Regions from separate parts of the Arthrobacter sp. Helios genome, predicted to be linked through region 3. Evidence: predicted binding sites of a transcription regulator. Region 3 holds the regulator's gene; each other region holds the start of a gene.

Region 1 (5,259 bases), 820 kb from region 3:
CGGGGAGTGACTTTCTTCGACACGGCGGAGGTCTACGGCCCATACAGCAACGAGGAGCTGGTGGGCGAGGCGCTGGCGCCCTATCGGGGGCGGGTCACCATTGCCACCAAGTTCGGGTTCAAGATCAACGCCGACGGGCGCCAGGTCGGACTGGACAGCCGCCCCAAGCACATTCGTGAGGCCGTCGACGGCTCACTCCGGCGGCTCGGGGTGGAGGCCATCGATCTGCTGTATCAGCACCGGGTGGACCCCGGAGTTCCGATTGAGGATGTCGCCGGAACTGTGAAAGACCTGATCACCGAGGGGAAGGTCAAGCACTTCGGGCTGTCCGAGGCTTCAGAGGCAACCATCCGGGCAGCGAATGCCGTGCAGCCGGTGACTGCCGTGCAGAGCGAATATTCGCTTTGGTGGCGGGAACCAGAGCGGCGTGTGCTGCCGGCCTGCCAGGAACTGGGTATCGGCTTCGTTCCGTTCAGCCCGCTCGGCCGCGGATTCCTCACCGGCAAGATCACGCCGTCCACGGAGTTCGCTGCCGGAGACATGCGCGGCCGTCTCCCGCGGTTCGCGGCCGACGCCCGGGAAGCGAACCAGGCGGTGGTTGAGCAGCTGGAAAGGATCGCGGGGGCGAAGGATGCGGCTCCGGCGCAGATCGCACTGGCCTGGCTGCTGGCGCAGAAACCATGGATTGTGCCGATTCCGGGGACACGGAAACTGGAGCGGCTGGAAGAGAACCTGGAGACAACAGCGGTGGAGCTCTCCGACCACGACCTTCAGGAAATCGAGAACGCCGTTCTGCGGATCCCGGTCCAGGGTGCGCGCTATCCCGAGGAACTGGAAAAGACGATCGACAAGTAAGGCCGGGGGCACGGGTCCCGGCGGTTGCCGGGCTGGTGAGGTGGCGCCTGAGGCGGGCCGGAGCGGTTCGGTGAGGTGGCGCCGTCGCACCTTGAATGCCGCCGCCGGTGGGTTGGGCGCACACCGGATTCAGGTGCGTAGCCCGGCGGCAGGAATGGAGGAACGGGCAGGATGGGCAACCGGGGAGCTGACGCGTACCGCCGCCGGATGGAGCAGGCCGCAAGGTTGCGTGCGTCCGGGGTTCCGGAGCAGCAGGAGGCTGCGGAGACCCCGGAAGAGGCGCAGCTGCGGCGCAGGAAGGCCATGATCGGCCCGGGGGACAGGGCGGATTACCTGATCCGGGACGCCATGCAGCGAGGCGAGTTCGACAACCTCCAATATGCGGGCAAGCCTCTGCCCGGAACGGGTGAGGGGCACGATCCTGACTGGTGGATCAAGGGACTCATCCAGCGCGAAAACCTTAGCGGCCTGGGCCCTCCTGCCCTGCTGCTGCGGGTTGAGGACGCCGAACTGGACAGCCGTCTCGATGCGAAACCGTCCGCAGCCCTGGTCCGGGCGGCTGTGGAGGACTTCAATGCCCGCATCGTCGAGGCCCGACGGCAGCTGCTCGGTGGTCCTCCGGTCATAACTAAAATGCGCGACGTCGAAACGGAGGTCCGGCGCTGGCGGGAACGCAGGGCTGCGGCAGGACCTCCGGAAGCGGCGCCGGAACCGCCGAGGCCTTGGTGGCGGCGTGTGGGGCGGAGAAGCGGAAGGAATCGCAGCTGACTGGCAGGCCGGAAGCGGGGCGGTTGGTTGGGTGGGTGTGGCGTGGGAGCGCAGGTGCGCTGGAGGGGCACATGCGCTGTGGACGGCGCGTGGGGCCCGGGGATGCGGGGCCGCGGGGGATGCGGGGCCGCGGGGCTCGCTGGTGACGGGGCGACGTGACGCCGTCGGCCGCTCCTGGTTGCATGCGCCGATTGGCTGGACAGCAGGGGTGGGTTCTCGCCTCAATCCCGCCCGAAAACACCACTCGATTCCGGTCCTTCCGACACCAAAAAGAACGAGTATTTGATCGCAAATGTCCCGTATCCGGCCGCGCCAAAATCGCCCATTTTAGGGCTCGAAATGTCGGTGGCGGATGAAAGCCTTGAGCTATGAACAGCTTTCCGGAGACCAGGCCATCGAGCGCCGGTGCCCCGGATACGCCGGCTACTCCGGCCACTCCGGTTACTCCGGATGCCGGGGATGCCCGGGACGACGCTGATGCCCCGGGGTCTTCGGGTTCGCATTCGGATGTCAGCATTGGGCTCTCGGTCTTCTGCGCGGACGGTGAAGCCCCGGCCCCAGCCGGTGACGCATTGCCAGACGGTTTTGACGGCAGGTTGTCCCTCAAAGACCCCGGTTTTCTGGCGGATGCGGAGGCCGGGAGTACCCTGGCCAGGCTGGGTGCCCTGGTTTCCTGGGCTCAGGCTCAGCAGGCACTTGTTGTGGCCCGGATCGAGGAGCTGTTCGCCCGCGACATCTCCCTAGCCGCCGGCCGGGAGGATCCGGCGTGGGCACAGAGCCTGGCGGCGGCTGAGGTTGGTGCCATCCTGAACCTGCCCCATATGAGCGCGATGCGCCTGGTCAACGAATCCAACAGCCTCTGCACCGGGCACACTGCGACCCTGCAGAGGCTTTCGGACGGCAGAATTAGTTACCAGCATGCCAGGGTGGTCCTGGACGAGGTGCAGTGCATACCTGACGGGATTCCCGATGAACCTGCGCCTGATCCCACAGGTGCGGAGCCGCTCGACCTACAGGATGCCGGCTCGGTCTGCAGCACGCGTGCCCGGTTTGAACGGGATCTGCTCACGCATGCTGAAGGGATCACAGCCGCTCGGTTCACAGCGAAGGCCCGCAGGCTTAGGGAATCTCTGTTCCCGGGCACAATCCCCGTGCGCCACAAGGACGCCTTCGCGAAGCGGCGAGTCTGTTTTGAGGCCCTGCCAGATGGAATGTCCTGTATCTCCGCTTTTCTCGCCGCAGAAAAAGGCCTGGCGATCCACTCGGCCCTCTCTGCTGCGGCCCGCGGCGAGAAGTCAGCCGGAGACAAGCGTTCCATGGACCAGCTCCGGGCTGACATCCTTCAGTCCCTGCTGCTTGATGCGGGTATTCCTATCAGCTGGCCGGCTGAAGAACGGGTGTCGGCCGGGGGAGTGGCAGACCTGGACGGAGCGGTGACTGCAGGGCCTGGTGCGATGACGAATGAGCCTGGCGCTCCGGGACGTGATGCCGCATCTGGGAATGACGCGTTTCGGGGTGGATTTGCCCCCGTGGCACCCGAAGATCAGGGTATTGCTGGGATGCCGGCAGCGGCTGACCAGCGGTCCGATGATGCGGGGAGGCCCCGAAAAGACCGCACTCCCCGGAAGTCAAAGGCACGACGGGCACGCAGAAACGGTTTGAGGACGGAGGTGATGGTCCTGATTAACGCCGATACGCTCGCAGGACTGGACGAGTCACCGGCGGAGCTCAACGGCTACGGCCCGCTGAGCCCGGAAGCCGGCCGGCAAATGATCGCTCAGGCACTGAGCTGGACTCCGTTGGTACAGGACCCGGCGACCGGTGAGGTTCTCGGAGTCGGACGCCGCCGGCGAATCCCCGCTGGGCTGAAGCGCTGGCTCCAGGCCAGAGACGGCACCTGCAGGTTTCCCGGCTGCGGCGTCAATGTGCAGAGTTCGCAGATCGACCACACCCGGCCGTGGGCTCACGGCGGCAACACCGAGCACTCAAACCTGGAACATCTGTGCCCAAAGCACCACCGGTTCAAGACACTCGGACATTGGAAGGCCCGGCAGCCGAAGGCAGGCACCATCGAATGGACTTCGCCTTTGGACCGCAGCTACCGCACCACGCCCATGCTTGCCTATGGGACCCGGGAAACTCCGGGTGAGCGTTGGACCTTACTGGATTCTGATGCCCGGCTTAGGAGCGGGAAGGGGGCAAACGGTACGGACCGGGCCCAGGGTATGGCCAGCTCACAAGGTTTTGACGGCCCCAACGTTATGCGCGGTGCCAACGTTGTGAACGGCTCTGGCTCACACGGTGTGGATGGCGTCAGGGATATGCGCAGAACGAAGGTTGTGGACGGCTCTATCTCACACGGTGTGGATGGCCTTAACGGGAGGGGCGTCGCGCACGCCATAAATGAGACACTTTACGATCTGGACCCGCCGCCATTCTGAGCATGCTCCGCGTGGTCCGTGCAGTCCATGCAGTCCGTGCAGTCCATGTAGTCCGCAAAAAAGTCCGTCGAAGAAGTCCGTATAGAATCCGTCAGAACCTCAGCAGTCTTCCCCGATCCGGGAAGACCATTCCCGAACCCCGCAAACAAACGCAAACAAACGCAAACAAACGCAAACAAACGCAAACAAAGGAGCAGCATGGCAATCCGCCGGCTGGCGCAAGCATCTCCGGCCGAGATTACCGCCCTCGCCGCAACCCTGGCCGAGGCCTTCGGCAACTACCCCTGGACCCGCTGGACCGTGGACAGCGAGCGCCACGAGGCCCGCCTCGCGGCCATCCAGCGCCTCTATCTGGAATATGTGGGGCTCCCGCAAGGAGAGGTGTGGACCGACGACCTGTTTGACTGCGCCGCCGTTCTTGTTCAGCCAGGACCCGTCGAGCTGGATTCGGGCCTCCAACGCAAGTTGTCCGACCTGCACGGAGAAGCAGGGCATCGCCTGCAAGTCCGTCTGCCGCAGCCGCCCCCGGATGCCTGGACGCTGGCTACCATCGGCGTCGCCCCCGGCATCCAGGGCAGCGGGCTCGGCTCCATACTCTTGGAAACGGTGCTGCAGCACGCGGACGCGCACGGGCGCTCCATCGCCCTTGAAACTTCCTCCGACCGGAACCTCGCCTTTTACAGCCGGCACGGATTCGTGGTCTGGGCGGTGACGGAGACGCCCGACGGCGGCCCAATGGTCTGGTCCATGCTCCGGGAACCTGTTCCCGTCGCCGTTTCATAGGCCAGCTGTAGTCATAGGTCAGCTGTAGGAGTCAGGTTTATCGGCCCGGTAAACCGGGAACAGCACCGCAGCAGGCCGGAGACCTCGACGCACCCGGTCCTGGTTGCCAGACTGAAAAAGCGCCGGAAGACACAATCCGTTCCGGCCGGATGAAATAACCGGGAGGTCGCCTGTGCTCGGTCTGGAACTCCTCGTCGGCCTGGGAATAGCAATCCTCGTATGTTCGCTTGCCGCTCCGTACCTTCGGATAGGTGCCCCGCTGCTACTGCTGGGCTGGGGCGTCCTGCTGGGGTTCGTTCCGGCCTTCCGGAACGTCGAGCTGCCTTCCGAGGTTGTGCTGCTGCTCTTCCTCCCGGCCCTCCTGTACTGGGAAAGCCTGACGACGTCGCTCCGGGAAATCCGGACCCACCAG
Region 2 (5,259 bases), 790 kb from region 3:
GAGCCCCCCGCCTCAGCAGCGCCGTCCGGAAGCGCCCAGGCCCCGCATTCGCGGCGGCAGCTGGCCCTGATCTTCAGCGGACTGATCATGGCAGTGTTGATTTCCTCCCTGGACCAGACGATCGTTTCCACGGCACTGCCAACGATCGTCGGAGACCTGCACGGGCTGGACCACCTGTCCTGGGTGATCACCGCCTATCTGCTGACCTCCACCATCGGGCTGCCGATCTACGGGAAGCTCGGAGACCTGCTGGGACGCAAAAGTATTTTCGTGTTCGCGATCATTGTTTTCCTGCTGGGGTCCGCGTTGTCCGGGCAGGCGAACAGCATGGCGGAACTTATTACCTACCGGGCCCTGCAGGGTGTCGGCGGCGGCGGCCTGATGATCGGAGCGCAGGCCATCATCGGTGACATCGTGCCGGCCCGTCAGCGCGGGCGGTACATGGGTTTGATCGGCGCAGCGTTCGGCGTCGCCTCCGTCAGCGGACCGTTGCTGGGCGGCTACCTGACCGAATACTGGTCCTGGCGCTGGGTCTTCTACATCAACCTGCCGCTTGGCGCCATCGCCCTGGCCCTGATCATCACCTCGCTGCACCTGCCCAAGCGCAGCGTTTCGGAGGTCAAGCTGGATTATGCGGGAGCTGCGCTGCTGGCAGTCGCCAGCGCCGCGCTGGTGGCTATTACCAGCTGGGGCGGCACCACCTACGCCTGGACCTCACCGACCATCCTGGGCCTCGGCGCCGCTGCCGCTGCCGCCATTGCCGCGTTCATCCCGGTGGAGCTGCGGGCCGCGGAACCGATCCTGCCGCTGCGGCTGTTCAGGATCCGCAACTTTGTGATCTGCACACTCGTGGGGCTGGCAGTGGGCCTGGCGATGTTCGGCAGCATTTCCTATCTGCCAACCTTCCTGCAGATGGTTAACGGAGCCAGCGCCACGATGTCCGGCCTGATGATGCTGCCTATGACGGCGGGCCTGCTGGCCACTTCGATCGGCACCGGGCAGCTGATTTCCCGGACCGGGCGGTACAAGATCTATCCGATCCTGGGAGCAGCCGTAATGATCATTGGCCTGCTGCTGCTCTCCCGCATTTCCGCCACCAGCCCGTACTGGTTCACCGCCGTCGGAATGTTCGTGCTGGGCCTTGGGATTGGAGCCCTGATGCAGAACGTGGTGCTGATCGTGCAGAACAGCGTGCCGGCCCGGGACATGGGCACCGGAGTCTCTTCGGCCAACTATTTCCGGCAGATCGGCGGGACCCTCGGCATCGCGGTGTACGGGTCGGTGTTTATTTCCCGGCTCAACAGCCATCTGGCGGATGCTCCGGAGTCCGCCCGGAGCGTGACCAGCCAGGGGCTGAACTCAATCAGTCCCGAGCAGCTGAAGGCGCTGCCGGTCCCGGTGCGGGAGTTTATTGCCGGCGCGTTTGGGAGCGCGCTGCCCCCGGTCTTCCTGCTGGGCATCCCCGCACTGGGCGCAGCGTTTGTGCTGGCGCTGTTTATCCGGGCGATTCCGCTTTCAACCGAGGCGCACGTACAGCTGGACAAGGAGGCAGGAAACTGATGGCCAAACGGGTATCCGGGGTACATCGGGCAGCGCCCGTCCCCAAGAGAAGTGTCAGGTTTCCCGGCCGCCTGCCCCCGCCGTCGCCGCATCCGGAGCCAGCGGCCGCGGCCGGACAGCTGCGTTCCGGAGCCGCCGCTGTTTCCTGGCGGACCGCACCGGCCAAAACGCCCCGGCACCGCAAAACACCGGAGGAGCTGCAGGTTGAGGCCAGCGGGTCCGTGGTCCAGGCCGGTGTGTCTCCGGGGAGCGGCGTTGTTTCAGGGAACGCAGCCGTTTCACGGAGCGGCGTCGTTTCAGGGGGCGCAGCGGCTTCAGGCAGCGCACTGACTTCCGGCAGCACAGCGACTGCCCGTACCGCCGGCACTCCGAAAGGACCGCAGGGACCGGGAGAACCGGCAGGGGACACAGGGGCAAACCGCGGCCGGACCCTGGCCTTTACCGGGCTGCTTCTCTCGGTCCTGCTCGCTGCCCTGGACCAGACGATCGTCGCAACCGCCCTTCCAACCATCGTGGGAGACCTCAACGGGCTGGAGCACCTGTCCTGGGTGGTGACGGCCTACATCCTTGCCGCCACCATCGGCCTGCCGATCTACGGCAAGCTCGGTGACCTCTACGGGCGCAAGAACATCTTCATCTTTGCGATCGCGGTGTTCCTGCTTGGCTCCGTGCTGTCCGGGCTGGCGCAGAACATGGGCCAGCTGATCGCCTTCCGGGCACTGCAGGGCATCGGCGGCGGCGGGCTGATGATCGGGGCGCAGGCGATCATCGGGGACCTGGTCTCCCCGCGGGAGCGCGGCCGCTACATGGGGCTGATCGGCGCGGCGTTCGGCATCGCCTCGGTCGGCGGACCGCTGCTGGGCGGGTGGATCACCGATTCCTGGTCCTGGCGCTGGGTCTTCTACATCAACGTGCCGATCGGCGCAGTGGCGCTCGCCGTCGTCATCTCCTCCCTGCACCTGCCCAAACAGCAGGGACGGCGGCCGAGGCTGGACTACCCGGGTGCCGTGCTGCTGGCGGCCGCATCGGCCGCGCTGGTGCTGGTCACCAGCTGGGGAGGAACCACCTACGAGTGGTCCAGTCCGCAGATCCTCGGACTTTCCGCGCTCGCTGTCATCGCCGCAGGACTGTTCGTGTGGCAGGAAACCCGCGCTTCCGAACCGATCCTGCCGCTGCGGCTTTTCCGGCTGCGGAACTTCCTGGTTCCCGTGCTGGCGGGCATCGGCGTCGGAATCGCCATGTTCTCCACGATTTCCTACCTGCCCACCTTCCTGCAGATGGTCAACGGGGCCAGCGCCACGCAGTCGGGGCTGATGATGCTGCCGATGATGGGCGGGCTGCTGCTGACCTCAATCGGCACCGGGCAGCTGATTTCCCGCACGGGCCGGTACAAGGTCTATCCCGTAGCGGGGTTCGCGGTGGTGGTTGCCGGGCTGCTGCTGCTGTCCCGGATCTCGGATACGACGCCGTACTGGTTCACCGCGGTGGGTATGGCGGTGCTGGGCATGGGCATCGGAGCCCTGCTGCAGAACCTGGTGCTGATTGTGCAGAACAGTGTTCCCGGACAGGACATGGGGACGGCCATCTCCGCGGCGAACTACTTCCGGCAGATTGCGGCGTCCTTTGGAATCGCCGCGTTTGGCTCGATCTTCATCAACCGGCTGACTGACCAGCTGGCCGCCGTGCCGGGAGGGGCAGCTGCGGTAGTTCCAGGCGGGAGCATCAACTCCCTGAGTCCGGACCTGCTCCGCAGCCTGCCGCCGCCGGTCCAGGAGGCCATCGCAGCGGCATTCGGGCAGGCAATGCCCCCGATTTTCCTGCTGAGCGTACCGATTGCGGCAGCAGGCGCTGTGCTGTGCCTGTTTGTCCAGGAGATCCCGCTCTCCTCCCAGTCACGCGTGGAAGCGGCTGCGGAGTAGCTGGTCCGGGCAGTTTCCCCTGATCAGCCCGGAAGGCATCCTCGTGCATCTGGCAGGTTCCCACCAGGTTCCTAGGGGACGCCGTGCCGATTGTCAGACTGCAGTCGTACACTGGAGATTCGAATATATGTTCGAATACTTTCATGTTCCCGTTTATGCTCCCGGCAGCGGCAGCGGCAGCGGCAGCGGCAGATCCGGCCGATCCGGGTATTAGGGCGGGCATGGACGTGACGGGCACAGTAATTGACAGGCACAGCGAGGGGCAGCCGTGGGACTTTTCAGTGAATCGATAGAGGTGGTGTGCTCGCCTGCGGGTATTCCGCTGCGGCTTTCCTGGCAGGGAAGGACCTACAAGGTTGCCGCCCATCCGGTGCGCTGGTACGAACGGCGCAGCTGGTGGGAGGAGGAACCCCGGGCAGAGCGCGGGCATGGACCCGGCCTGGTGGACTCGGAGATCTGGCGGGTCCAGGCCCGGCTGAACCACCGCTCAGCCCTGCGCACCCTGGATATCTCCCGGCAGGTTGCCTCGGATACCTGGCGGCTGATCCGCGTCCATGACGCCCTGCGGGAAAGCGCCTAGCGTCCCCGTGCCATGAGCTTTATCCACCTGCACGTGGCCACGGCGTTCAGCGCACACTACGGCACGTCCTGGCCGGAGGAACTGGCCCGGGCTGCCGCAGCGGACGGCGCGGACGCACTGGCCTGCACCGACCGTGACGGACTGTACGGCACGGTCAAGCACCTGCGCGCCTGCATGGACGCCGGAATCGATCCCATTGTCGGAGTGGACCTGGCCGTTCTCGATGGTGAAGGCAAAGACGCCTCAGGTAAGGATGCCACTGTCACCGGACGGGTGGTCATCCTGGCCCATGGACACAACGGGGGAGCCGGGTACCACGCCCTGTGCCGGCTGATCTCCGATGCGCACACCGGTACCTCTCCGTCCCGCGGCAGGGCCGGCCGGCCGGCGGGCATTACCCTGGACCAGCTTGCCGCCCGGATACCGGGAGTGGACGGGGAACCGGTCCTCACCGTGCTGGTGGGCCCTTACTCCGACGTCGGACGTTCCATGCGCAGCCGCAGCTACGCCGTCGCCCGCACCCTCTTCCGCCGCTGGCAGGCCGTTATTCCCCGTGCGGCGCTCGCCGTCGAGGTGGTCACCCATCTGAGTGCCCCCGGCGCGAACCTCAGCCTGGCCCACGCGGTGCGTATGTACCGGCTCGCGGATGAGATGAACCTCCCGGCGGTCCTCACCAACGCGGTCCGCTACGTGGACGACGACGGCGCCGCGACCGCGGACGTGCTCGACGCCGCGCGGGCGCTGACCTCCATGGCCCAGCTGCCGGACCTGCAGCCCAACGGGCAGGGCTGGCTCAAGAGCGGAACCCGGATGGCGGCGCTCGCCGCGGAGATCAGCAGCGAAGCCGGATACGGCCGCTCCGGTGCAGCGAAACTGCTGGCCAACACCCAGGCGCTCGCGGATACCTGCCGGATCGACCCGGCCGCGGACATGGGCTGGAAGCAGCCGGTGGTCCCGGAAGCCTCGGTCATCGGAATCGCCAGTGAACCCGCGGCGGAACTGCGCCTGCGCTGCGAAGCCGGAATCGGCCGGCGCTTCGGCCAGCTCCGGGGATCCGAAGAGGCAGCCATGCGCAACCGCCTTGAGCATGAGCTGGGCATTATTGAACGGCTGGGGTTCGCGTCCTACTTCCTGACGGTCGCCGAAGTCTCCGCCATGATCAAGGAGATGGGGGTGCGCGCCGCAGCCCGCGGATCGGGC
Region 3 (5,259 bases):
TTGGTGGACGGGATTCCCTCAACGCGGGGATCCGGCTCGACGGCGGCACGGAGTGCGCGGGCAAAGGCCTTGAACTGCGCCTCTACAATGTGGTGCGGATCCCTGCCGCCGAGAACTGTCATGTGCAGGCAGATCTGGGCGTGCAGGGTGATCGCCTCAAAGACGTGGCGGGTCAGCGACCCGGTGAAGTGCCCGCCGATCAGGTGGTATTCCTGGCCGGCCGGCTCGCCCGAGTGCACCAGGTACGGTCGGCCGGAAATGTCGACGACGGCGTTGGCCAGGGCTTCATCGAGCGGCACGGTGGCTTCTCCGAAGCGGCGGATGCCTGCCTTGTTGCCCAGTGCGGTCTTCAGCGCTTCACCGATGCTGATGGCCACGTCCTCCACGGTGTGGTGCGCGTCGATGTGGGTATCGCCGGTGGCCTTGACCGTGAGGTCAACCAGGGAGTGCTTGGCCAGTGCGGTCAGCATGTGGTCGTAGAACGGCACCGAAGTGCTGATGTCTGAACGGCCGGTGCCGTCCAGGTCCAGTTCCACGAGCACGGACGATTCGCTGGTGGTCCGCTCGAGGCGGGCGGTGCGTCCGATGGCGGTTTCCACGGTCATTGAAGGTTCCTTTGAAAGAAGGGGGTCTCTGGTACCAGTCTAGTGTTTGCAGACGGCCGGGTCCGAAGCGGGAGCGGGCTCCGGCACTAGGATGCGAGCAGCGCCCGGAGGCTGGTGAGGAACGCCGTGGTCTCGGCCTCGGTTCCCGCAGTGACCCGCAGATGCCCGGGAATGCCGACATCGCGGATCAGCACGCCCGCATCAAGCAGTCCCTGCCAGATCCGGGCGGGATCCTCAAGGCCGCCGAAGAAGACGAAGTTGGCATCCGAGGGTGCCGGCTGCAGGCCCAATGCCGTCAGTTCGGTGACGATGCGGTCGCGCTGGGCCTTGATGTCCTCGACGTTGGCCAGGAGCGCGCCGGCGTGGGCCAGGGCGGCGTTGGCGGTGGCCTGGGTGACCGCGGACAAGTGGTAGGGCAGCCGGACAAGGCGCAGGGCATCAGCAATCTCTGGGGCGGCGGCGAGGTACCCGAGACGGGCACCGGCCAGCGCAAATGCCTTGCTCATGGTCCGGGATACGATCAGCCGCTCCCTGCCCGGGAGCAGTTCCAGGGCACTCGGAGTGCCAGCGTGGGAGAACTCAGCGTAGGCCTCATCCACGATCACGACGGCGTTCGATGCGGCACCTGCTTCGTAGACGGCCTCCACGACGTCCAGTCCGAGGGCAGTTCCCGTGGGGTTGTTCGGCGTGCAGAGGAACACGATGTTCGGAGCTGCGGCCCGTACCTGTGCAGCCGCGGAGTCCGCGGTCAGGGTGAAGTCCGCCGCGCGTTCGCCGGTGAGGTAACGGGTGCCTGTTCCGCTGGAAAGCAGCGGGTACATCGAGTAGGTGGGCGGGAAGCTCATGGCAGTCCGGCCGGGCCCGCCGAAAGCCTGCAGCACCTGCTGCAGAACCTCATTGGAGCCGTTGCCGGCCCAGATGTTTTCGATACCCAGCCCGTGCCCAAGGTAGGCGGCGAGCCGTTCCCGGAGTTCGGTGAATTCCCGGTCCGGGTACCGGTTGAGCCCGGGCACTGCCTGCTGCACAGAGGCGGTGATTGCCTCCTGCACTTCCTGGGGCAGTCCATGGGTGTTTTCGTTGACGTTCAGCAGGATGGGCACTTCCAGCTGCGGCGCACCGTAGGGAGTGAGCCCCCGGAGATCGTCACGCAGGGGAAGTCGGTTGAGTTTTTCCAGCTGTTCAGTCACCTGTCCAGCTTAAGCCGCACCCTCCTCCGCACAGAATCCGCGGCTCAAGGTGACGCTGGATAAAGCTCCGGAAGGGACAGCCCCGTCGGATCCGGCCCGCCTTCTCTGCTGCCGGAACCATTGCGGGAACCATTGCAGGAGTGCTAGCCGGAAACCGGAATGTACAGCTGGGCACCGGCGGGAACCACGGCGTCCGAGAGGTTGTTCAGTTCCATGATGTCGGCGATCACTTCGCGGGGATCCCGCTCCGGTGCGTATTCGGCCGCCAGCCCCCAGAGCGAGTCTCCCGTGCTGACGCTGATCTGCTGGGTCCGGGTCACCTCGCCGGAGCCGCCTGCGGCCAGAGCCGGTGCGGTGAAGAAGCCGACGAAGGTCAGGAGCGCTGCCCCGCCGAGCATGATGGGGGCGCCCACAAGCAGGAGCCGTCCGCGGCGGGTCAGGCGGAGCGGCGCAGCGGACGCTGCCTGCCTCGGCGCCGCAGCGGCGGTGGAGGCGGAGCGGGAAGCCTGGGCGGGGCCGGAAGTCTGGGAGGTGCGGGAAGTCTGGGAGGTGCGGGCAGGGCGGGCAAAGCTCAGGGATGTGCGGGGTGCCGCAAGCTGAACTGTCATGGCAAAACCTTTCCGGTTCGAACCAGGTCCGGATACAGCCGTAACTCCACGGCTTCGAAACTGACTTCGAACAGTTGGCAACCTTGAATCGAACATGTATTCGATTCCTGCTGTTCCTTTTCTAGCATCTATCTACGAACGATGTCGAGACTCACTCGAACAAATGTTTGAAAATGACCTTCCGCTCCCCTAGCGTTAAGACAAGTGGAGAAGCCATTCCCGCGGTTCCGGCACTAAACCGGAGCCGCAGTGAATCTGAATTTTGTCTGTACTGCTCAAAATTGCTCAGGATTACTCAGACTGGCTCTGATTTGCTCTGATTTACTGATTTGCCGTTCGAAATCAGGGAACCATCCACCACTGACATTGCAGTGACCAGCACCAACCGCCCCGGCCCGGCCGGATGCTCGAAGGGAAGCCGAAGTGCCCCGTAGGACCAACTCCGAAGGCCGTCCGGCTGTGTCCGCTCAGACCGGTTCCATCCGTCCCAAGTCGCTGACGCCCCGGCAAAAGAAGATCCTCGAGACCATCCAGGCTTCCGTTACCGCCAACGGTTACCCGCCTTCCATGCGGGAGATCGGCGACACGGTGGGGCTCGCGAGCCTGTCCAGCGTGACCCATCAGCTGAGCCAGCTGGAAAAAATGGGCTACATCCGCCGCGACCCCAAGCGTCCGCGGGCAATGGAGATCCTCGTGCCCCTGCTGATGCACACCGAGCGGACCGGGGCGGGAGCGGGTGCCGGGGCCAAGTCAGCGGAGGCGGATTCCGCTGCGGAGTCGAACGTTACGGAGCTGACGACGGCCGTGGACACGGCTATGGTCCCCCTCGTGGGCCGGATCGCTGCCGGCGGTCCTATCCTGGCCGATCAGGTCGTCGAGGAGATGATCCCGCTGCCGCGCCAGCTGGTCGGCCACGGCGAGCTGTTTATGCTCCGGGTCTCCGGCGATTCAATGGTTGACGCGGCGATCTGTGACGGCGACTGGGTTGTGGTCCGCCGCCAGCCGACGGCCGAGAACGGTGACATTGTGGCTGCGCTCCTGGATGACGAGGCCACGGTCAAGACCTTCCGGCAGCGCAACGGCCACACCTGGCTCCTGCCCCAGAACACCCGTTACGAACCGATCATGGGCGACCACGCGACCATCATGGGCAAGGTTGTTTCCGTGATGCGGTCCCTCTAGCCGCTTCCCGAAGGAGGCAGCACAGGAACGGGAAGGCCCCGGCAGCCGCCCGCTCCACTGGCTGCCTGCTTCACCGCCCGCCTCACGTCCCTGCTAGGACGCCGCTTTCTGGGCAGCGCTGAGCCGTTCAAGGATTCCCAGGGCGACGCTGCGGTCGGTGGTGGACCAGAACGGCGGCAAGGCCGCACGCAGGAACCCGCCGTAACGGGCATTCGCCAGCCGGGAATCAAGAACGGCGACCATACCGCGGTCACCCGATGCCCGGATCAGCCGTCCAGCGCCCTGGGCGAGCCGGACAGCGGCATGGGTTGCGGAGACCGTCATGAACCCGTTGCCGCCGGCTTTCGCCACGGCCCGGGTGCGTGCCGTCATCAGTGGATCATCGGGCCGCGGGAAGGGAATGCGGTCGATCACCACCAGGCGGCAGGCCTCCCCCGGAACGTCGACGCCCTGCCACAGAGACATGGTTCCGAACAGGCAGGTGGCGTCCTCCTCGGCAAACTGCTTCACCAGCGCTGACATAGAGGACTCGCCCTGGCACAGGATCGGGAAATCAACCCTGAGCCGCATCGCCGCGGCAGCCTCCTCTGCTGCCCTGCGGGAGGAGAATAAGCCCAGGGCACCGCCTCCGGAGGCCTTGAGCAGCGCTTCCAGTTCGTCGAGCTGAGCCGGTGATGTTCCCCGTTCCGGCTTCGGCAGGTCCCGGGCTACGTAGAGCACACCCTGCCGCGGATAGTCGAAGGGGCTGCCGACGTCGGTGCCGGTCCAGGCCGGTGCGGCCGCGCCCACCAGGCCAAGACCACCGGCTACGGGACCGAATTCCGACCCGATCGCCAGCGTCGCCGAGGTCAGGACCACAGTGTGGCCGTCAAAGAGACCGTCGCGCAGCCGTCCGGCGACGGACAGCGGGGCAACGTTCAGGGTCGCCGGCGAGGAGTCGTCCGGCGGGGAGTAGCCCTCGCCGGGGGCGAATGTGCTGGTCCTCGACGCCCAGACAACTTCACCGGCGTCGGGCGCGCTGACCAGCCGCTCACAGAGTTCCAGCACAGCCAGCAGCCGCGACCGGGCCATTTGGCGCCCTCCGTCACCGGCATCGCCACCCTCGGGCTTGGAATCGGAGAGGGCGGCCCGGCAGGCTTCCCGCACCCTGCCTACGGCCAGTTCCTGCTCCTCGTTCAGGCCGGAGGGAAGCAGGCCCGCAGGAATTCCTTCCACTGACGCGTCGAACGCACGGCCGGCCGCCGCCAGCTCCTCCACCGACGCCGACGTGTGCTTGCGCGCGGCAGTCACGGCGGCGCTGATGACCGTCCCGGAAAGCTGACCCGTAACAGCGCCGGTAACGCGGTCCTGCAGTTCGTGCGCTTCATCAATGACAACAACGTCGTAGTCCGGCAGGACAGCGAGTCCTTCAAAAGCGCTGATGGCCAGCATGGCGTGGTTGGTGATAACCAGGTCCGCCACCGCGGCCTTCGCCCGCGCACGTTCGCTGAAACAGTGTTCGGCAACCGGACAGCGCTGGGCACCGAGGCATTCCATGGAGGTCACGGAGACCTGGCGCCAGGCACGGTCCGTGACCCCGGGCAGCAGCTCGTCCCGGTCCCCTGTGTCGGTTTCCTCGGCCCACTCGCGCAGCCGGACGACTTCGCGGCCGAGCGCCGACGTCGGGCCTGCCTCCGG

Evidence for each region. Region 3 encodes LexA, which represses DNA repair genes until DNA is damaged. Its sites were predicted from a motif close to TCGAACANNTGTTCGA; they were not measured.
Region 1: ArtHe_RS07440 (HNH endonuclease signature motif containing protein) is a predicted target of LexA. The motif match lies at 1,894-1,909, and genes of this name have one in related genera.
Region 2: ArtHe_RS07285 (DUF6504 family protein) is a predicted target of LexA. The motif match lies at 3,599-3,614, and genes of this name have one in related genera.

The regions. Positions count from the first base shown of each region.
Region 1 covers NZ_CP095402.1:1,668,427-1,673,685, reverse strand. Annotated here, with positions in the region: gene ArtHe_RS07450 (aldo/keto reductase) at 1-855, shown strand, start outside; gene ArtHe_RS07445 (DUF1992 domain-containing protein) at 1,027-1,623, shown strand; gene ArtHe_RS07440 (HNH endonuclease signature motif containing protein) at 1,992-4,064, shown strand; gene ArtHe_RS07435 (GNAT family N-acetyltransferase) at 4,263-4,847, shown strand; gene ArtHe_RS07430 (Na+/H+ antiporter) at 5,020-5,259, shown strand, end outside.
Region 2 covers NZ_CP095402.1:1,635,556-1,640,814, reverse strand. Annotated here, with positions in the region: gene ArtHe_RS07295 (MDR family MFS transporter) at 1-1,560, shown strand, start outside; gene ArtHe_RS07290 (MDR family MFS transporter) at 1,560-3,479, shown strand; gene ArtHe_RS07285 (DUF6504 family protein) at 3,748-4,059, shown strand; gene dnaE (DNA polymerase III subunit alpha) at 4,072-5,259, shown strand, end outside.
Region 3 covers NZ_CP095402.1:848,297-853,555, reverse strand. Annotated here, with positions in the region: gene hisB (imidazoleglycerol-phosphate dehydratase HisB) at 1-605, opposite strand, end outside; gene ArtHe_RS03710 (histidinol-phosphate transaminase) at 692-1,792, opposite strand; gene ArtHe_RS03705 (LysM peptidoglycan-binding domain-containing protein) at 1,936-2,400, opposite strand; gene lexA (transcriptional repressor LexA) at 2,860-3,582, shown strand; gene ArtHe_RS03695 (ATP-dependent DNA helicase) at 3,676-5,259, opposite strand, start outside.